2 regions of the Geobacillus sp. JS12 genome follow, and region 2 is predicted to be linked to the other one. Evidence: predicted binding sites of a transcription regulator. Region 2 holds the regulator's gene; the other holds the start of a gene.
The links. Region 2 encodes LexA, which represses DNA repair genes until DNA is damaged. Its sites were predicted from a motif close to CGAACATATGTTCG; they were not measured.
Positions count from the first base shown of each region.

Region 1: the regulator LexA is predicted to act here: its motif matches at 8,724-8,737, upstream of A0V43_RS00015 (ImmA/IrrE family metallo-endopeptidase).

Region 1 covers NZ_CP014749.1:467-11,016, reverse strand. The annotation lists gene A0V43_RS00110 (dUTP diphosphatase) at 1-9, opposite strand, end outside; gene A0V43_RS00105 (hypothetical protein) at 6-290, opposite strand; gene A0V43_RS00100 (Fur-regulated basic protein FbpA) at 238-426, opposite strand; gene A0V43_RS00095 (hypothetical protein) at 426-653, opposite strand; gene A0V43_RS00090 (DnaD domain-containing protein) at 659-1,648, opposite strand; gene A0V43_RS19600 (hypothetical protein) at 1,697-1,861, opposite strand; gene A0V43_RS00085 (hypothetical protein) at 1,913-2,308, opposite strand; gene A0V43_RS00080 (iron-sulfur cluster co-chaperone HscB C-terminal domain-containing protein) at 2,305-2,559, opposite strand; gene A0V43_RS19595 (hypothetical protein) at 2,807-2,974, opposite strand; gene A0V43_RS00075 (hypothetical protein) at 2,974-3,153, opposite strand; gene A0V43_RS00070 (helix-turn-helix domain-containing protein) at 3,171-3,692, opposite strand; gene A0V43_RS00065 (hypothetical protein) at 3,679-3,906, opposite strand; gene A0V43_RS00060 (hypothetical protein) at 3,969-4,166, opposite strand; gene A0V43_RS00055 (hypothetical protein) at 4,237-4,602, shown strand; gene A0V43_RS00050 (hypothetical protein) at 4,599-4,889, opposite strand; gene A0V43_RS00045 (hypothetical protein) at 4,955-5,404, shown strand; gene A0V43_RS18365 (hypothetical protein) at 5,376-5,576, opposite strand; gene A0V43_RS00040 (helix-turn-helix transcriptional regulator) at 5,611-5,829, opposite strand; gene A0V43_RS00035 (helix-turn-helix domain-containing protein) at 6,015-6,431, shown strand; gene A0V43_RS00030 (HIRAN domain-containing protein) at 6,441-7,061, shown strand; gene A0V43_RS20665 (beta family protein) at 7,091-7,357, shown strand; gene A0V43_RS00025 (beta family protein) at 7,324-8,085, shown strand; gene A0V43_RS00020 (sce7726 family protein) at 8,054-8,626, opposite strand; gene A0V43_RS00015 (ImmA/IrrE family metallo-endopeptidase) at 8,764-9,243, shown strand; gene A0V43_RS00010 (recombinase family protein) at 9,315-10,550, shown strand, end outside.
Region 2 covers NZ_CP014749.1:745,862-756,411, reverse strand. The annotation lists gene A0V43_RS03810 (ABC transporter transmembrane domain-containing protein) at 1-450, opposite strand, end outside; gene A0V43_RS03805 (YneF family protein) at 575-787, opposite strand; gene sirA (sporulation inhibitor of replication protein SirA) at 877-1,314, opposite strand; gene tkt (transketolase) at 1,561-3,567, opposite strand; gene A0V43_RS03790 (DUF896 domain-containing protein) at 3,668-3,898, opposite strand; gene A0V43_RS03785 (YneB family resolvase-like protein) at 4,028-4,681, opposite strand; gene yneA (cell division suppressor protein YneA) at 4,701-5,006, opposite strand; gene lexA (transcriptional repressor LexA) at 5,158-5,781, shown strand; gene glnA (type I glutamate--ammonia ligase) at 5,845-7,179, opposite strand; gene A0V43_RS03765 (MerR family transcriptional regulator) at 7,219-7,620, opposite strand; gene A0V43_RS03760 (methionine gamma-lyase family protein) at 7,697-8,968, opposite strand; gene hflX (GTPase HflX) at 8,982-10,229, opposite strand; gene A0V43_RS03750 (trimeric intracellular cation channel family protein) at 10,390-10,550, shown strand, end outside.

The DNA.
Region 1 (10,550 bases), 750 kb from region 2:
CAGTTTCATCGGCGTGTCCCCCTTGATCTTGGCCAGCGCCAGTCAATGATTCGGCGGTTGTCGTCATCGTAGTATCGTTTGCGCGGACGGTTGCGATACGCTTCAAGTTCCACTGGCGTTAAATAGCTGATTTTCACTGGTCCGTGCAGTGATTGGCGTTGTTTTTTCACTTCTTCTCCCCCTAACCGTTGTCGGATTTCTTGCCGCGCCCGATGCTTATATATTTCCGGGCACTCTTCAAAGCGAATGATGGTCACCAATTGCTGTACGGTCGCCTTGGACCAATCCATGTGACTGATCACCTCTCGCTCGTTCGTATTCACGCTGAATCTCTTCTGTGGTCAGTTTTGAGAGCGCCCGGCCATCGCTGGCGGAAAAGATGCCTTGCCGGCGCAAATGCTGAATGAGCACGTACTTGAGCAGCATCACGCCGATCCCCTCCCTTCGGCTTGCAGCTTCGCAAACAACGTGTCAAGGCGTGAAACAGAATAGTCCTTGTCATTGATCCGCACCGTCAGCAGGTTGCTCCTTGTCACACCGCATCGCTCGAGAATGTCAAGAAAATCCGCCTCCGAGCATACGCTGGCCGTCAATCCAGTCACCGATCCAACTCCGTTTCGGTACTCTAAACGGATCCATAACGGATAGCCCATCGACATCACCCATCTGGATTGTCTTTATACTTTTTGAGGCGTTCCTCAAGTTCTCGGCGCGCCTGTTCGACGTCAAAGTCGTCATCCTCCGGTTGGCTATAGTCCATCTTCAGCCAGTCCGGTACGATCTCGGTGCGCACTGGAGTCCGCATCTTTCGGCCGACGTCGGAAACAGTTGAGGCTTTACGTTTTTTCAGTTGTTGCTCCCGAAATGCCAATTGTGCCGCTCTCACCTGGTCAACGGTGCGATAGCCTTTTTCGAACCAGTCACGTAAAATGGTTTCAACGTATTTCCATGTCTTGGCCCCGTTCTCCACCGCGATTTTCAATGCCTCTAAGACCAATTCCTCGGACGTATCATCGACCCAAGAAACGATCTTTTCCCCTATGTAGCTGCCGACGGTGCCAAAGCCGTTCTGTTCAACGAATTGAATAATCTCTCGGAAGGAATGCGCGCGCGCGTCTTCTTCTACTTCTTCTTTTTTCTCTGTAGTAATCTCTGTAGTATTCTCTGGTATTGGTCTGTTCAAATTGAGCGCTTCGTCTGTCCAATTTGAACAGATGGACTGTTCATTTTGACCGGATGGACTGTCGATTTCGTCAGTCGTCTGCTCATTTTGAACAGTCGAAACGTCATTTTGATCAGTCGTCTGTTCATCTTGATTAGACGACGCGAATTCAGCCAATTTGTCGTAATCGATCCGATACCATTTTGTTTTATCGATCCTCGAGCGATTGAAATTCGCCGAGACGATGATCCCGATCTTCTCCAGCTTGGTGATGATCCGACGAATGGTGCTTTCTGACCAGAAGGGAAATTGCTCCCTCCAGTCCTCGTACGTGTTATAGATCCATTTATAGCCGTCATGGACGTTTTCGCTTTTCTCGAGCCAATAATGCAGCTGCTGAACGACGATGCTTTCGTTCAGTCCGATCGCCACGGCGAGTTGTGGCAAAATAACCAACGGCTGATCATCTAAAAGCAAGGTTGCCATGTCATCCCCTCCCCTTGAAAAAGCTGTTTTGCTATGGCATGATAAAAACTAGAGTTCTGAAATAAAAAACTGAATCCCGCCAATTTCAAGCTCGGAGGCCATTTCATTAGCGATCCGCCGGCACTCGGTTACAGTGAGCGCGTAGACGAGTGCCGTTTGGATCGTCTCGAAATGGCCGTTTTCCTTCACGACAAATTCCACTTCAAATAGCATATCTTCACCCTGGAAGCATATCGTAGAATGGGAGCTTCCGGCCCTCCTTTCTCAACCAGCATCAGAAATGCCGCCTTTTTGCAACAGTTGTTTCAACTTCTCATAGACGGCTTTTGGTTCTCGATTGAGCCGATTTGCGAGCTCATCAATCGTCAATACCTTGCGATGATGCCAAAGGTAGAACACTTCCTCTGCCGACCACCGTCCCTTTCGCTTTGGTGTGTTCTGCGCCTGTTCCACAACCGGTTCTCTAGGTTGGGGATCGACCGGAGAATCACCTTCAAGAAGGGCTGCCAGTTGCCGCATCTCTTGGCTGACCGGGCAAACTTGCAAACATACGGTGCTTCGATATTTGATCCGCTCGGGGCACGTGCGGCAATGCGAATCAAGAAGTTCGCAGATTTGCAGCCGGATGTGCCTTTTTGCATGTTTATCAAGCTTATTCACGCATTCCGCTCCTCTCCCAGCTTCACAAAATCAATTTGAATGCCGCGTCGTTGCATATCTCGTATAATGCTCAACAACTGCTGACGCCGGGCTTCTTTTCGTTCGAGTTCTTGCAACTGTCTGACTAAATACTGCAACTCAGATATTTCAATAGCCATCGTTTCATAGTCGCGGTTTTGCAGCGCCTCCTGTATGTACTCGATGCATCTTGATACCTTTTGCCGCAAATCCGCCTCTTGATAAACGATCATATTGATCACTGCCCTTCCTCCTTCGTTATGATCTCCAGGCGTCGTCGCAATGACCATACATGTATTGTGGCGCGGCTCCCCTTTCGGATCGTCGCCCGCTCTCGCTCGGCCTGGCCGGCGCTCATGCGCACCGACTGAAGCACAAGCGCTTGCGGGCTGGGGCACACCCGCCGCCTGTACTCCAGTCGGCAAGCATGAGCTTGCCTTTTGGTTCGCAACATGATATGTTTGGGATAGGGCTGGTTTTTTAGGAAGCAGTGAGCGTTGGGCTTGCTGCTTTTTTCATGTTGACAAGTTTTGCTTTAGCTTCTTGCTCAATGGCTTCGATCAGTTCCGGATGATTGCGCAACTCGGCGCATACCTCCCGAACTTCCCTCGCTGTCATTAACGAACTGGCTACCCATACCACGTACATTACCACCACTCCTTTCTCGATTTTTCCAGGCGTTCGTTCATTTTCTTTTTCCACTCGAGCAGTGCTTTCCCATATTCGCTATTGAGTTTTCGCTCTTTTGAAAGCCGCACAACTTCACTTGTATACCAACGGATAGCCTCAACGTCCGTCATTTCTGCTAAATTCGGCAGTTGAAACATTGTTTTTTCCTCCTTTGTCATTGTCGGATAAATCCTTTCGCTTGCAGTTTCGCGCGATGCTTTTGCCACATTTTCCACCAGGAAAAGCCGTAATCCATGCAAATGACCGCAACGTATTGTGTCAGCGCTACGATCGCGTCGATTGCCTGCATCATTGCCTCTTCCAAGCGTTGCTTGTCAAACTCTCGAATCGACCTGGGATGATTCGCCACACAGACACTTTCGATCGCCTCGAGGGCTTCTGTGAGCTCCTCGCGTGTTTTCATCGTGACGCTTGCACGGTGAAGATCGACCATTTCTCCATCCAGCTTCACTGGCCCCCATCCGGTGTATTCCGCCGCCGCCTCGAGGGCCACCCACGGGTTATTATGCTTTTCGGCGAAATATTTCGATATGTTCGGCTGCACTCGGTACCGCCCATTTTCCTGGTGCGATACGGATTCACGAGATTCATAGATTTCGAACGACAGCTGTTGCTGCGTCATCCCTGTTTTCTGCCGCGCCTCTTTCACCGCATCGGCCGCTCTACCGCGTTTCATCCTCCGTGCTCCCCTTTCTACCATCATCCTTGAGACTTTGTGGTACAGTATCCATAGATCGGTAGCAATCCAGCACCGCCTCGGCGATTTGCCGCAGGATCGGATTGCCTTTTTGCCATTCTTGTTCAAACCATTGCTTTCGCTCCTCTGGACTCATGAGTACCAATGGGGAGTGAACGATCACCGTCGTGTTGCCATATTTAAATTCCTTCATGCCCGCATTCCCCCTTTGTTCATGTTTATGCGGAGCATGAGGGGCGTTTGATGACATTCGCTTCACCTCGCATCATAGTGTTTCACCATTGTCTGATAATCGACGGCCGGCGCCGCTTCGTTCAGCCAGTCGAGCACTTTGGCGATCTCCAGCGCCGCGTCGTCTTTCGTAAACGCTGGGTCATCCTTCAGCTGCATGATCAGCGAAAGCAACCGATGCTTCAGCTCGGCCATAGCCCATTGATCCTGAATGGTGTTCATGCTGTCACCTGCCTTGCAGGATTTTCCTTACCCCCTGTCGAATGATGCGGTGGGAAGGGGTGAAAAACAAATGGATAAATACCGACTGATAGAACTTTTGGACAATTGCACTGAGCTTTTTCATAAAACAAATGCTTTGTACCAGGAAACGGTAAACGATCCTAAAAATCCGTCACCAATCGTCAGCGTTTCCTTATCAGAGATTTATACACTTAGTGAAAAAGTCAAATTGTTTTTGGCAATGAACGAGGAACTTGCACATTATGAAATCACTTCACTGTTCAACTTTTGGAATGATGTTTACTTTGAACTAAAGGAAGTGATTGAGCAACGGGATCGAAATACATCTTGGTTGTACTCAAAATTTGAAAACTACAAAGGACAACATGAGATTGTTGAACGTATGTTAAGGGATCAAATTCAGCAATTGAATTAACATGTTGCACTGTCTCCTTCTGGGGACAGTGCCCTCCCCAATGTGAGATCCTGGGCTTCTTTAATCACATTTTTGATCTTAGCTGCACCACGTTCATAAATAAGCCGATGCAACATGCGTTCAACTTCGGTTCCATCTTTCTTTGCTTTTCCATTCTCCCAGAGGGCTGACATTAAATCGCTTATCGTCTTTGCATTATTAAGAGTGTGCTGCACCCACTTTTCAGACTCTTGTTCGATGTATTGTTCAATGATTTGAACCATTTCTTTTGATGCTTGATCCGTCATCCGCCTCACCTCCTTTACTGGTTGGTAAGGAGCCATTTCGAACTGGACAAGGAGCGATGATCATTATGAGAAAATACTTATGGCACTTGGATCTACGTACTATTCCTTGTGGCTGGGAAGAAGTGTATCAAGATGCTTTAGAAAAATGTCCCAACGGGATGCCTTTGCTTATCAAAGGGACCAAATTCTTTTATCACCCTGTTAAGTACCGTGAGACCTTATTAGAAATTTTCTCAGCCGCTAAAGAAAAGTGCCTCGAACTCATGGAACATGAGCAATTAAATCGCAAACAGCTATCTGAACTATTGGAAAACGACATCATCTTGTTTAATGTGCTTTTTGAATGGTGCCTTGAAGATGTTGAACAACCATTCTTCGATATCAATCGTTTAAAAAACAAACACCATTTCAAAAATGTTTCGATTTACTTTGAAGAAGATGACTCACCCGATGCATTGATTAGGGATTTTTATTATCTTAAGTACTTTAGAGTAAATAACGCGATAGCAAGGTAATGACTCCCTTATATGAAATCGCCGCTCTTTTGTGATGGTTATGGCGAATTTGTGCTTTTAATCGATGCAGCATGCTGTAACTGCATTCAAGCATTTCTGTTAACTCATGCGCCGGAAGAGTGAGAACGAGTTCCTCAAACTTACGGACGAGTTCTTGCTCTTTGTCTGGCACTTTGTCACCTCCTTCACAGACAGTGGGATTTGTGTCATTTTTGTTCACTAACAGTTAACTTACTGTCCAAAAAAATATCATCTGGATGGGCGTTAAAGACTTGTGCGATTTTTACGGCTAAATCATAAGTAAGTCTTCGTTTGCCGTTTTCAATCATCCAGTAATACTCCTTAGAGATACCTACTGATTCTGCAACTTGTTTGCAAGTAAGGCCGTATTTTTTACGTACAGCTTCTAACCTTTCGAGTTTCACACCTCCCACCTCCTTTTGTCGTTAACCTGCTGTTAACTAAATTATAATTAACCTAAGGTTAACTTTCAAGAGTTTTTAATAAAAAAATTTCTATTTAGTTAACAAGGAACTTAAGGCCTTTTGGTTATCTATTTGTTAACTTATAATTATTTATAGTTTATAGTACACGCGAAGAGGTGTTTTATGTGTTAGGTGACCGTCTAAGAAAGCTGAGACAAGAAAAAAAGCTCACGCAAGAAGAGCTTGGAAAGAAAATCAATGTTACAAAAGTTTCTATCTCTGGATATGAAAACGGCAACCGAACACCTGATACAGAAACACTTCAAAAACTCGCCGACTTTTTCAATGTCACCACCGACTACCTACTCGGTCGCACGGATGATCCGAATCCACCAGAGAGCGACAATGAGGAATTAGGTACGCTGGCGAGGATTAATCAACTCATCAAAGAGTATGGCATCGAGCAAATGGGGTTCTTTGATATTGAGAAGTGGAAACATCTAACCGAAGACGAAATCAGAGAAATTATTCAACATTTCGAATGGGTAGCGTATAAAGCAGCACAAAAAAATAAGTCACCAAGAAAAGACACCGAAGAATAAATAGACGAGGTGTCTTTTTTATTTTGCAGGAGGGGGATAACCATAGAAAGAATCATTAACACAAAAATTGTAGGCGTTACACGAAAAAACGAAGATGGTACATCACGACAAGAGCTAATTGCTGAATGCTATGAGGGTGAAGAATTATTTTTGGAAAGAGAACCTGATAACGAGCATGACCCAAACGCTATTTCAGTATGGAATGAATACGGGGAACAGCTAGGGTATATAAATAAAGACTTAGCATCTAGACTAGCTCCTCAGATGGATAAAGGGATGCGCGTTTCATGTTTTGTGACAGCTGTTACTGGAGGATACGATGACAAATCTTATGGCTGTAATATCAAACTTATTTTAGATCCGCATCCCAAAGAAGAGGACAACACATTCATTAACGAGATTAAAACAAACACTTTCGTCTATTCAATCAATAATAAAGAACCAGCAATGGATGTTACAAATGCAAATCAAGATACGCAAATACACGTAGTTAAAGGCTCCATACCTCAACATCAAAATACCAAAGGTACAAAAAAATCAAGAGAAAAAACAAAGTTCAGCTGTTTAGGGTGTGGATGTTGGGTTTTTATCATCGTCGTAATTGCCTTGATCATGATAGCTATTTTTTAATTTATAAAAATTTATTATAGGGGAATAATATGTTGTATGTACCAATAATGAAATTTAAACAAGGGGAAAAAGATGCTCTTTATCAACTGCCCGTTGAGTTAAAAGAAAAAGTGGTTCCTTTATTCGAAATTACTCCTGATGTTATCCAAAAGGAAAAATCCCTAAGTATTTCACAGATATGGGAGCGTCCATACTTTTTTGATATCTCTCCAGAGTACTATAGCGAATTATCAGATGAAGAATATCTTTCCCTACTAACAAAATGCCAAGGGATGTTATCCCTGTCATCAAACTAGCAGACAATTCGGACAGAATTGAAAATGTTATCACGAGAGTTCAAAAGGGCATTGCCGTTAGAATTTATTTAGACGAAATCTTGGATGATAGTTTCCAAAAATTATTTACAGATTTAACTTCCCGGTTAAACCTGCAAGAAATCGATTTGATCATAGATGTGCAATTTGTCAGTGCAGGAGAAATAAACATAAAATCAGCTCTTATAAAAGAAGCATTGAACAGGATTAACAATATGTCTGAATTTCGGACAATAATTGTTGCTAGCAACTCATTTCCAGAAAACCTTTCAACTTATGATAAATACAGATTAGTGACCATTCCTAGAAATGAAAGTAAGTTCTTTAACAAAGCGAAACAGCATTTTGAAGAGAAAGGAATTAAAATCGTTTATTCTGATTATGGAGTGAATCATTGGACTTATTTTGAATACGTTCCAGGTATGCAGGTAACATTTAACATTAGATACACTTACTATGATAATTTTGTAATTTACCGAGGCGATTCGATCAAACGAGGTGGTTTTAATTTTGCGAAAGTTCAAGAGGCATGCAACGAACTCGTAAATTCGAGCTACTTTCTTGGCAAGGATTTTTCTTGGGCAGACCAAGAAATATACGACAAAGCACATGGTATAGTCAATAAACCTGGCAACCCAACAACTTGGAGAGCGTTAGGGACGAATCACCATATAGTGTTCATCCTAAACTATCTCTCCAACCAATTCTAGTTTTTAACGTTTCTCTAGTGAAATTTCTAATATCGTTAAAGCTAATCGATTCTAAAACCATTTTTTTTAATTCCGGTTTGGGCTTGCGAGAAAAATTTTTTACGTTTTTTTGCTTGAGAAGAGACTTAATCTCGGCGTTCCACAATAAGTCGAGAAGATTTTCCCCTGAAACATTTTTGTTTTTCTTGCAAGCCCTAATCTTCTTTAAAGAGACTTGATTGAATTTATTCAAATAGGCAACTTCTATTCCCCAATGTTCTGGCACCAATTCCACAATGTTTGAAGCAAATTTCTTCCCTACCACAATGGTTATTTTATCAAATGTTTTATCGTACCATTCTATTTGTCGAGCAAGACGCTCTAGCGTATCATGATCACTTTTAATTTCGTACCCGTGCAGAAAACCATTAGCGACAACAATATCGGCCCGAGCACGTCCATCGCAAATGGACAGCTCTTCAATAATTCTGTAGTGCTTATTTTGATTTTCCTTTTCAATTTTTTTAATCAATTCCGCCCTGATATCAAAATCAGTAAGCATATACATCGCTCCATAACACTTTATTCAAATTTTCATTTTACCACAAAATGCCCACTAAAAGAATAATGAGCGAACAAGTTATCCTTATTGCCAAAAACAAACATTTGTTCGTATAATCTCCTTAGGGAGGGGATTATATGGACTTGCGTCATTACTATACCACCGCACTCGAAGATTGGGTAACGAACCTGTATCAACGACTCGGTCTTTTCCGTCCTTCTCAGATCGATCCGGTATACATAGCTCGACGGATGAATATTTTCCTGCGCGAGAAACCTTTTCCGTCATCCCATCAAGTGGTCGGCCGGTTCCGTTGCATCGTCATTGATTCTCGCTTATCTCTTGAAGAAAAGCGTGAGGCCTTTTTTCATGAATTGTGCCATGTGCTTCGTCATGCCGGAGTGCAAAGCATGCTGCCGGAAGCGTTCCGTGAACTCCAGGAATGGGATGCCAATCACTTTACCAAGTATGCGGCCATTCCGTTCCATATGCTGAAGTTTATTGATTGGAACGAGCCGCACATAATTGAACACATGGTAAATATGTTTAAAGTGACTCCAGAATTATGCAAAAGTCGCCTGTCACAAATAAAAAACCGAATATTGATCAAACAATAGTCCCGACAGTGGACTATTTCTTTTATTGTGTATGGTGATAGCAAGTTATATACTGGGATAGAGGTGGTTTTATGTATAGGCCGAGAAACTTGGACGTGTTCATCTACCTTCGCAAAAGCCGCAAGGACATCGAGGAAGAGAAAAAAGCTGCTGAGTCCGGCGCGTCATACGATACATTGCAACGGCATCGGGATAACTTGCTGGCCGTAGCGCGTAAAGAAGGCCACAATATACTCGGCATCTTTGAAGAGATTGTGTCCGGCGAGTCCATCGCTGAACGCTCCGAGATTCAGAAGCTTTTGCGCGAACTAGAAACGGGAATCGCTGACGCGGTGCTTGTCATGGACATCGACCGCCTCGGCCGTGGTGATATGCTTGACCAAGGCATTTTAGACCGTGCCTTTCGCTATTCCGGGACGAAAATTATCACCCCGACGGAAATATATGACCCGGAAAGCGAGACATGGGAGCTCGTTTTCGGAGTAAAGTCCATCGTGTCACGCGAAGAGCTCAAAGTCATTACGAAGCGCCTCCAAGGTGGTCGACGCGACTCGGCCGCTAAAGGACGTTCCATCTCAAAAAAGCCGCCATACGGCTATCTTCGCGATGAAAAGTTAAAGCTCTATCCTGATCCGGAAACGTCATGGGTTGTGGTAAAAATCTTTGAGATGATGCGCGACGGACACGGACGCCAGGCAATTGCCGCTGAGCTTGATCGACTTGGAGTGAAACCGCCCGATGAGAAGCGATCCTTTTGGTCTCCTTCGACGATCAGCGCTATTATCAAAAACGAGGTGTATCTCGGGCATATCATCTGGGGCAAGGTGAAATACATTAAGCAAAACGGCAAGTATAAACGCAAGAAAATGCCGAGAGAGCGCTGGTATGTCAAAGAGAATGCCCATGAGCCCCTCGTGTCCAGGGAACTCTGGGAAGCCGCCAACAAGGCATATCGGAGCCGCTGGCGCCCTTCTACGGTGGAAAGCAAACCGTTAGCCAACCCGCTGGCTGGATTGCTGAAATGCGAAGTCTGTGGCTATACGATGTGGTATCAGCCGCGTAAAGACCGCCCTCATCCGCTTGTGCGTTGCCCAAATCCGAAATGCAAAGGCGTGCAAAAGGGTGCGCTTCTGCCACTCGTCGAGGAGAAAATCTTGCAATCTCTCGCCGAGTTCGTCGATCAGTTTGAAGTGCAGGAGGAAGCTCTTGCCCGAAAAGAGCAGCGTTCGGTCATCCCGCTAAAGCAAAAAGCCGTCGAGAAAAAAGAAAAAGAGCTCCAGGAGCTCCATAAACAAAAAGATGCACTG
Region 2 (10,550 bases):
CGCCAACACGAACCCGCCAAGCGTCACTGAGTCAACAAGCGTCAAAATGCCGCTTCCGGCCGTCTGCTGAATCGCCTGCAAATCGTTGGTCGCATGGGCCATTAAATCGCCGATCCGCTTCCGCTGGTAAAACGACGGCGACATGTTCGTAAAATGCTGATACAGCTCGTTGCGCAGCTGGCGGGCAAGCTTGACCGCCGAACCGAAAATGAAAATGCGCCAAGCGTAGCGGAGCCCGTAAAGCGCCGCCGCAACGGCGGCGAGGACGGCGATCCAGCGGATGAGCACTTCTTTTGTCATCGTGCCGTTTTTCATATGATCGACCAACAGGCCGAGCACTTTCGGCGGGACGGTCTCCAAAAACGCCACGATGACAAGCACGAAAATGCCGGTGATATATGCCTTCTTTTCTTGACGGAAAAACCAAAACAAATCGCGAAACACGCGCATAAGGCCCGCCCTCCTTTCATTTGGCTGACGAACAATCGCCATATTATTGTAACAAAACTAGAAAAATTTTGAAAGAACATTTTGGCAAAATAAAAAGACACTCTCGATCGAGTGTCCGTTTCGCTTATTTCAGTTGATTGTTCATCATTTTCATCATCTGATTGATTTTCTTCTGGGATGGCGTCATTCCCATTTGCATCATCATCATGCGAATCATTTGTTCATTGATCGGCGGGTTTTTCTTCAAATAATTGATCATCGTTTTGCGGGCGACGAAAAATCCGATCGCCACCCCGGCGATGAGCGCCAGCACGCCAACGAGAATCGTACCCCACATAACAGCGATTTTCCTCCTTCTTGTTGTCTCCCTAACAGTGTACTAAACGATGCGTCATTAGACAATATTTCGCGGCAAAAATCTTTTCATTACGCAAATTTTCTTCCTTGTCGAGGCGCAGACAGCCAGTAGTAATCGACAAAATCGGCGTCGACCGCCAAAAACGTCGGCGAAATCCGAGCGAGCGCCCGTCCGATGTCCGCGGCAAGCGGCGCGCTGTCAGCGACAAGAAGCAAGCGGCGCTTTTGCACGACAAGCAACGCTTCCTCGCCGGAATCGTTTTGCAAAACAAACATATTGCGCTCCAAATTTTTGCCGACGCGGCCGGCAAAATATTGCTTTAAGCCAAGTTCCAGGCGCGAAAATGACAGCCGTTCGGTGATAAATTCGACTTGCTTGCGGCAAATCGCCTTCAGCGGCGCTTTCGCGTATTGATGCTCACGAAGCAGTTCGACAATTTTTTCTGCCCGATGGCGGTAATGCGACGCCACATCGTCATTCAACAAATAAATCCAATAGCGGACCATGCCCCATCCCCCATTTCTGTTCAATCTATTTTCTATTATAGAAAATGAAAGGGGAAAAATATGTCTATTAACGGCAAGTTTTTTCACTAACATTGTCGATTTTTGTTTGCGATGGCCATGCGGCCGCAAACAGGCCAACAAACAAGCCTTTGCCCTCGATTCAACCCCGAAAATACTTGACCAAAGCGCAGCCATCTTTCGCAAAAACAAGCTGCCCCTGCAACAACGCAAGGGCAGCTTTTCCGGTTACTTGCCGAGCAGCGCTTTTGTGCGGCGGACGACGTTGTCAACCGTAAAGCCATACTCGGCCATGATTTTCTCTCCCGGAGCGGAAGCACCGAATCGGTCGATGGCCAAAATGTCGCCCTCGGCGCCGACGTAGCGCTCCCAACCGAGCGACGCGCCCATTTCAATGGCGAGCCGCTTCGTCACGGCCGGCGGAAGCACTTCATCGCGGTACGATTTTGGCTGCGCTTCGAAGCGGTCCCACGATGGCATGCTGACGACAGCGACGTCGATGCCATCGGCGGCGAGCGCTTCCTGCGCTTTCACCGCCAAGCTCACCTCCGAACCAGTCGCCAACAACAGCGCCTCCGGAGCGCCGTTTTTCGCCGGTGAAACGACGTACGCACCTTTTTTCACGCCTTCATACGCCAACTCAGCTGTTGCCGCCAACGTCGGCACATCTTGACGCGTCAAGACGAGCGCAGTCGGCTTGTCCGTCGATTCGAGCGCCAACCGCCATGCGGCCGCCGTTTCGTTTGCGTCAGCCGGTCGGATGACCGACAAGTTCGGCATCGCCCGAAGCGAAGCGAGATGTTCGATCGGCTCGTGCGTCGGCCCGTCTTCGCCGACGGCGATGCTGTCGTGCGTCAAGACGTAGATGACCGGCAAGCCCATCAGCGCCGCCAAGCGGATCGCTGGACGCAAATAGTCAGAGAACACGAAGAACGTGCCGCCGAACACTTTCAACCCGCCATGGAGCGCCATGCCATTGAGCGCCGCCCCCATGGCAAACTCGCGCACTCCAAACCAAATGTTGCGCCCTTCGTAGCTGTCCGGCAAGAAGTTGCCGCCGCCTTTGATGAGCGTTTTATTCGAGCTTGCCAAGTCCGCCGAACCGCCAAACAATTGCGGCACCGCTTTGGCGATGGCGTTGATCACGTCCCCGGACGATGAGCGGGTCGCCAAGCTTTTGCCTGCTTCGTATACCGGCAAAGAAGCTTCCCATCCATCTGGCAGTTTGCCTTCGATCGCTCGCTTCAATTGGGCGGCCAGTTCCGGATGGGCCTGTTCATAGGCGGCGAGCTGCTCATTCCATTCCGCCTCTTTTTTCGCTCCCGGCTCTTGCACCGTCGCACGGAAGTGGGCGTACACTTCTTCTGGCACGTAAAAATCTTCCGCAAATGTCCAACGATACGCCTCTTTCGTCAGCTTCGCCTCTTGGGCGCCGAGCGGAGCGCCGTGGACGCCGGACGTGCCCGCTTTATTTGGCGCGCCGTAGCCAATCGTCGTTTTGACTTCAATGAGCGTCGGCCGGCTGAGGTCTGCCCGCGCCTCCTCGAGCGCTTTGGCGATTTCTTCAATATTGTTGCCGTCCTCAACGCGCAAATATTGCCAACCGTACGCTTGGAAACGTTGGGCGACGTTTTCCGAGAACGACAGGTTGAGCTCCCCGTCCAGCGAAATGTCGTTCGAGTCATACAGGACGATCAGACGGCCGAGCTTCAAGTGGCCGGCGAGTGACGCCGCTTCGCTCGCCACTCCTTCCATCAAATCGCCATCGCCGCAAATGGCGTACGTATAATGATTGATAATCTCAAACCCGTCGCGGTTGTATGTAGCGGCCAAATGCCGCTCCGCCATCGCCATGCCGACCGCCATCGCGATCCCTTGGCCAAGCGGTCCCGTCGTCGCTTCCACGCCCGGCGTATGGCCGTATTCCGGATGGCCCGGCGTTTTGCTTCCCCATTGACGGAATTGTTTCAAATCATCCATCGATACGTCGTAGCCGCTTAAATGAAGCAAGCTGTACAATAACATCGACCCGTGCCCGGCTGACAAGACAAACCGGTCGCGGTTGAACCAGTTTGGATTCGCCGGGTTATGATTCATAAATTTCGTCCAAAGCGTGTACGCCATCGGCGCCGCGCCCATCGGCATGCCCGGGTGCCCGGATTTCGCTTTTTCGATCGCGTCAATCGACAGCGTTCGAATCGTCGTAATCGCCAACTCCTCGATTGAATGCGCCATCGTCTTCCTCCCTTTCATCAACATGGTGTCATTTACTATCATATAGAAAATCGATCGGCTTGTACAACGTTATTTTCCGAGCCACCCCTCTTTCGACCGTTTAATGGAAGCGCCGCCACTGGCTTTCCTTTAATTTTTTCGGCGTCACGTCGTTGCCGTTCGGGTCAATGACGGTCACTGTATGGAGCATATCGGTCATCGCCTTGCGGAACGCTTGAATGTACTCACGGCGCAGCTTCGCTTGCTCGAAGGCCTCTTCGGCCGACAAGCCGGCCGTTTTCGCTTTTTTCGCCAGTTCATTGATGCGGGCTAATTTATGTTTGGCAAGCATTGATTATCTTCTCCTATCTGCCATATTCTCACCCTGTTTTATCTTATCTGATCAACCGGGAAGATGGCAACGATGGCAGCTTGGCTTCCTTTGCCCGCTCGCCGCTTTAGGGTCAGGCGCAGTACACGATCAACGCCGCCTTTGTTGCTCGTCCATATATTCCTGGTAACGCCGATGGACGGTCGCCTTGGACGCCTCGTAACCGAAGCTTCGCATCGTCGCGGCGATATCGGCAAACGTCAGTCCGCGCTCGCGCAAGCGGACGATCTCCTCAACCGGCAGATCAATTCGATCGCGCCCGGCGTTTTCGCCCCGGCGCCTTAGGTTCCGCTCCGGTCGGTAGCCGCTGGCGATGGCTCGCTGCATGCCACGCTTAATTTTGGCGTTATGTATTTTTCTTTGGTACTCCTCGACAATCGCGATGATGGATAACACCATCTCATCGGCCTCCGACAGCGGCATCTCCCCGCGGTGGCTGGCGCTGTATATTTTCACCCCTTGCTTTTTCAAGCAATGCAGCACCGCCATGCGCGCATGGCCGCGCCCAAGCCGCGTTTCATCTTGAATGAGCAGCACATCGACCTCGCCTTCCTCGCACAGCGAAAGCAGCTCCAACACGCCGTCGCGGTCGGCTTCATAACCGCTCGCCTGCTCGGCGATCACTTTAACGACTTCAAATCCACACTCGGCCGCCAGTCGCTCGAGCTCATCTCGTTGCCTCGCGAGCGACGTTTCCTGTTCAGCTTTGTCCGTGCTGACTCGGCAGTAAATGACCGCCCTCATGGCCAATCCCTTCTTTCCATCACTGATTGACGGCCACCGAGCCGCCCTGCTTTGATTTTAACACAGGAATGACAATTTGTTCACCGGCGGCAAGACGCGGGCTCGGCAAATGGTTGACATCGACGACCCAGCGGATGAACTCATCAGGCGGCATATGGTGTTCCTGTTCGTACTGTTTTGCCAGCCCCCAAAGCGTATCGCCGGGAGCGACCGTGATCGTCACGTATTCTTTTTTATCGACCGGGCTGCTGGCGTAAACGAACCCTGCCAACACGAGCGCAAACAAAAATGAAAACAAAACATAGTGCAGCAACGTTTTCCCCATTCTCCCCACCCTTTCTAGAATGTTTGTTCGCTTTCCTTCATTATAGTCAAGAACATTTGTTTGTGTCAATAAAAAACTCGAACTTATGTTTGTTTTTTCGTCTTCCGCATGGTATAATGAAGGCAAATGATGTGGCGAGAGGTGTGAAACCATGACGAAACTGTCAAAACGACAACAGCAAATTTTAGAGTTTATTAAACAGGAAGTAAAAACAAAAGGCTATCCTCCGTCGGTGCGGGAAATTGGGGAAGCGGTTGGATTGGCGTCAAGTTCGACGGTCCACGGGCATCTCGCGCGCCTAGAAAGCAAAGGGTACATCCGCCGCGACCCGACAAAGCCGCGCGCCATTGAAATTTTGGACAACGATATGGCGAAGGAGAGAGAAAAAGAGGAGATCATCTCGGTGCCGATCATCGGCAAGGTGACGGCCGGCCAACCGATTACAGCGGTGGAAAACATCGAAGGCTACTTTCCGCTGCCGAAGCGGCTCGCCGCCGGCGAGGAGCAGCTGTTTATGCTTGAAGTGATGGGCGACAGCATGATCGAAGCCGGCATTCTCGACGGCGACTACGTCATCGTCCGCCAGCAGTCATCGGCCAACAACGGCGACATCGTCGTCGCCATGACGGAAGACAACGAGGCGACGGTGAAGCGGTTTTTCAAGGAAAAAGACCACATCCGCCTGCAGCCGGAAAACGCCCATCTTGAGCCGATCATCGTCCGCGACTGCACGATTCTCGGCAAAGTGATCGGCGTCTATCGCCTGTTCGACTGACTCGTGCCGGCCTGCGCCCATAAAAAAGCTGCCCTGAAAAAAACGGGGCAGCTTTTTTATGAATCAGTAGAGTTCCATATATTGGTCCAATTCCCATTGATGAACCGTTGTCCGATACATATCCCACTCAATTTCTTTCGCCTCGACGAAATGTTCGAATAAATGTTTGCCGAGCGCGTGAATCATCACTTCATCGGACTTCAAGTTTTCCAACGCTTCATAGAGCGTTGCCGGCAAATCGACAATGCCTTCTTCGAGCCGTTCTTCTTTCGTCATGACGTAAATGTTTCGATCCACTGGCGCCGGAGGAGTGAGCTTGTTCCGAATGCCGTCAAGCCCAGCGGCTAAAAGCACCGCCATGGCCAAGTATGGGTTGGCCGACGGGTCAACGCTGCGCACCTCAATGCGCGTGCTCATGCCGCGCGAAGCGGGAATGCGGATGAGCGGGCTGCGGTTGCGCGCCGACCAAGCGACGTAGCACGGCGCTTCATAGCCTGGAACAAGCCGCTTGTACGAGTTGACGGTCGGGTTCGTCACCGCCGTAAAGTTCGGCGCATGCTTCAGCACACCGGCGATAAACTGCCGCGCCGTATCGCTCAACTGCAAGTCGCCGTTCGGATCGAAAAAGGCGTTTTCACCGTTGCGGAACAGCGACAGGTTGCAATGCATTCCTGAACCGTTAATCCCAAAAATCGGCTTCGGCATAAAGGTCGCATGCAATCCATGTTTGCGGGCGATCGTTTTGACGACGAGCTTAAACGTTTGAATGTCGTCGCACGCTTTAATCGCATGGGCGTATTTAAAATCGATCTCATGCTGGCCCGGGGCGACTTCATGATGGGACGCTTCGATTTCAAACCCCATTTCCTCAAGCTCGAGCACAATGTCGCGCCGGCAGTTTTCCCCGAGATCCGTCGGCGCCAAATCGAAATAGCCGCCGCGATCGTTCAGCTCCATCGTCGGGTGTCCTTTTTCGTCAAGCTTGAAAAGGAAGAATTCAGGCTCAGCTCCTAAGTTAAAGGCGTTGAAGCCAAGCGCCTCCATCTCTTTCAGCATCCGCTTCAAGTTATAGCGCGGACAGCCTTCAAACGGCGTGCCGTCCGGGTTGTAAATGTCGCAGATAAAGCGGGCGACTTTCCCTTTTTCTGCGGTCCACGGGAAAATGACGAACGTATCCAAGTCCGGATACAAATACATATCCGACTCTTCAATGCGGACAAATCCTTCGATCGACGACCCGTCAAACATAATTTTGTTGTTAAGCGCTTTCTCCAGCTGGCTGATCGGAATTTCGACGTTTTTGATCGTGCCCAAAATATCGGTGAATTGCAGGCGGATGTACTTGACATTTTCCTCTTTGACGATGTGTAGAATGTCGTCACGCGTATATTTTGCCATGTCCAAACTCCTCCCCGGCTCGGAAATCATGTTCCGTCATTAATGAAAGAAGCGAGCGAGATCTCCTTGGCGAAGCGATGCGCGCTGGAACCGCCCGGCCTGCAGCAATTCATTCCGCAAAATTTCGCGCAGTTCTTCGTCCGACAGCTTCGGTTTTCCTACTTTTTCGACTTTCTCCGCCTGCTGGTGGCGTCCTTCCTCCCGCGCGGCAAAAATTTGCTTAATGCCCGCCAAGTTGACGCCTTGGTCGATCAAATCTTTAATTTCCAGCAAGCGGTCAATGTCATTGAGCGAAAACAGCCGCCGGTTGCCTTCCGTGCGCGCTGGCGTGACGAGGCCGTGCTCTTCGTAATAGCGGATTTGGCGGGCCGATAGATCCGTCAGCTGCATCACGATCCCAATCGGAAACAATGGCATGGAACGACGAATATGGCTGCTCATGCCAATTCCTCCTCGCTTTTGATACCTTCATTTTACCATAATGTCAAGAAACGAGTCAATGAAGCGTTACATTTTCTCACAAACAAATCAACTGCTGTTCAAGCAAACGGTGGACGGCTGAACAAATGGCGATTTTGACGTGTGAATACGTCAGCCCGCCTTGCACGTAGGCGACATATGGCGGCCGCAGCGGCCCGTCTGCCGTTAGCTCGATGCTCGCGCCCTGCACGAACGTGCCTGCCGCCATGATGACTTTGTCCTCATAGCCGGGCATCTCGCTTGGATACGGGGTGAAATGGGCGTTGACGGGAGAAGCGGCTTGGATGGCTTGGCAAAAAGCGACCATTTGTTCTGGATCGTCAAAGCGGACCGATTGCACGAGGTCTGTGCGCTTCTCCTTCCACGACGGCGATGTCGAAAGCCCGATGCGCTCGAGCATCGCCGCCGTAAACACCGCCCCCTTGAGCGCCTGGCCCACGGTGTGCGGCGCAAGGAAAAAGCCTTGATACATATCCGGCAAGTTGTAAAGCGACGGACCGACTTCCGCTCCAATGCCCGGAGAGGTCATCCGGTAAGCGCACGCTTCGACGTATTTTTGCCTCCCAACGATATAGCCGCCTGTTTTCGCCAAGCCCCCGCCCGGGTTTTTAATGAGGGAGCCGGCCATCAAATCGGCGCCGACATGACACGGCTCTTTCTCCTCCACAAACTCGCCGTAGCAGTTGTCGACAAACACGACGACGTCGGGCTTAATCGCTTTGACAAAAGCGATCATCTCCGCGATTTCGTCGACCGTAAACGACGGGCGTGTCGCATAGCCGCGCGAACGTTGAATGCCGATCATTTTCGTCCGCTCATGGATCGCTTCACGAACGGCCGAAAAATCGACCATCCCTTCTGCTGTGAGCGGCACGCTGCGATAACGAATGCCAAACTCTTTCAGCGAGCCGACGCCGCGGCCGCGGACGCCGACGATTTCCTCAAGCGTATCGTACGGAGCGCCGGTGATGTAAAGCAGTTCATCGCCCGGGCGCAACACGCCAAACAGCGCGATGGCAATCGCGTGCGTGCCGGAAATGATTTGCGGGCGCACAAGCCCTGCTTCCGCCCCGAATACATCGGCGTAAATGCGGTCAAGCGTATCGCGGCCGATATCGTCATAGCCATACCCGGTCGATGGGATGAAATGCCCGTCGCTCACTTGATGGCGGCGGAAACTGTCGAGCACGCGATATTGGTTCGCATCGACCATCCGGTCGATGCGCCGGTGGATCGGCGCAATTTGCTGTTCAACTTCCTCAACAAGTGCAGCGATCGTTTCTCCATGTTTCCATTGTGTCCAAAACATCGATGAACCCTTTCTACCGTTGGAATGATTGCAATTCCCCATACAAGGGATGCGCTGGCAGCACGTACCCTTGGCAGTCGTACGTGCCCCTTTGTTCATTATAATGCCATTCGTGCAAAATGGTGTCCGATTTTAGCTGGGCGAGCAGTTTTCCTTCCCCGCTCGGGATCGATACGTCATAATGAACCATTTGCCGTTTCACCGCTTCTTCAATAAAGCGGCGGAGCCGGTCGACATCGGCAGCCGAGAGCGCGCTCATCACGATCGCATCGGTTGTCGTCGGGAGAAATTCCAGCGTTTGCCGGTCGCTTTTATTGTAAACGGTGACGGCCGGAATGGAAGAAGCCCCTAGTTCCTCCAAGAGCCGCGATACCGTCCGCTCATGCTCGGCGTAGTCCGGATGCGACGAATCGACGACGTGAAGCAATAAATCCGCTTCCTTCACTTCTTCAAGCGTCGAGCGAAACGCAGCGACAAGCGTCGTCGGCAAGTCTTGGATGAACCCGACCGTATCGGTGAGAAGCACCGTATAGCCGCATGGCAAGACGCATTTGCGCGTCAACGGGTCGAGCGTGGCAAACAGCAAGTTTTCCTCGAACGAATCGGCGGCGGTCAGCCGGTTGAAAATCGTCGACTTGCCGGCGTTCGTATAGCCGACAAGCGCCACTTGAAAGGCGCGGTTTTTTTGCCGGCGCTCGCGGTAGCGTTCGCGATGCTCAGCCACCCGGCGAAGTTCGCCTTTAATATCGTCAATGCGGCGGCGAATGTGACGGCGGTCGGTCTCCAGCTTCGTCTCCCCCGGACCGCGCGTGCCGATGCCGCCGCCCAAGCGAGACAGCGCCTCCCCTTGGCCGCTAAGGCGCGGCAACATATACTCCAGCTGGGCGAGCTCGACTTGCAGCTTTCCTTCTTTCGATCGGGCGCGCTGAGCAAAAATGTCTAAAATGAGCTGCGTCCGGTCAAGGACTTTCACCTCGCCAAGCAGGTTCGTCAAATTGCGCGCTTGGCTTGGAGAGAGCTCGCTGTTGAAAATAACCACGTCCGGTTCCAGCTGCTTGACTATGGCGGCGAGCTCTTCCGTTTTCCCTTTTCCGATATACGTCGCCGGGTGCGGCGCTTCACGTTTTTGCGTCACCTCTGCCACAACCTCGCCGTTCGCCGTCGCAACGAGCGAAGCGAGCTCCTCCATCGAATAGCGAAACCGTTCATCATCGACACCAGCGAGCTGGCAGCCGACAAGGATCGCTTGTTCACGGCTCATGGCATCCCCCTTCCTTTCCCTCGCAGCGAACATGTTCTCTACGTTCATGATACCAAATCCCATCATCGGTCTGCTAGTTCGTTCCAAAAAAACGATTGATTTTCCGCCGCTTTTGCCTCTACAATGATACAAGAACAACGCACGGAAAGGAACAGCAAGAATGACGTGGGAAGTATTGAGCATCATCGGCACGATCGCCTTTGCCATTAGCGGGGCGATCGTCGCGATGGAAGAGGAGTACGATTTGCTTGGGGTGTACATTTTGGGAATCGTCACCGCCTTTGGCGGCGGAGCGGTGCGCAATTTGTTGATCGGGGTCCC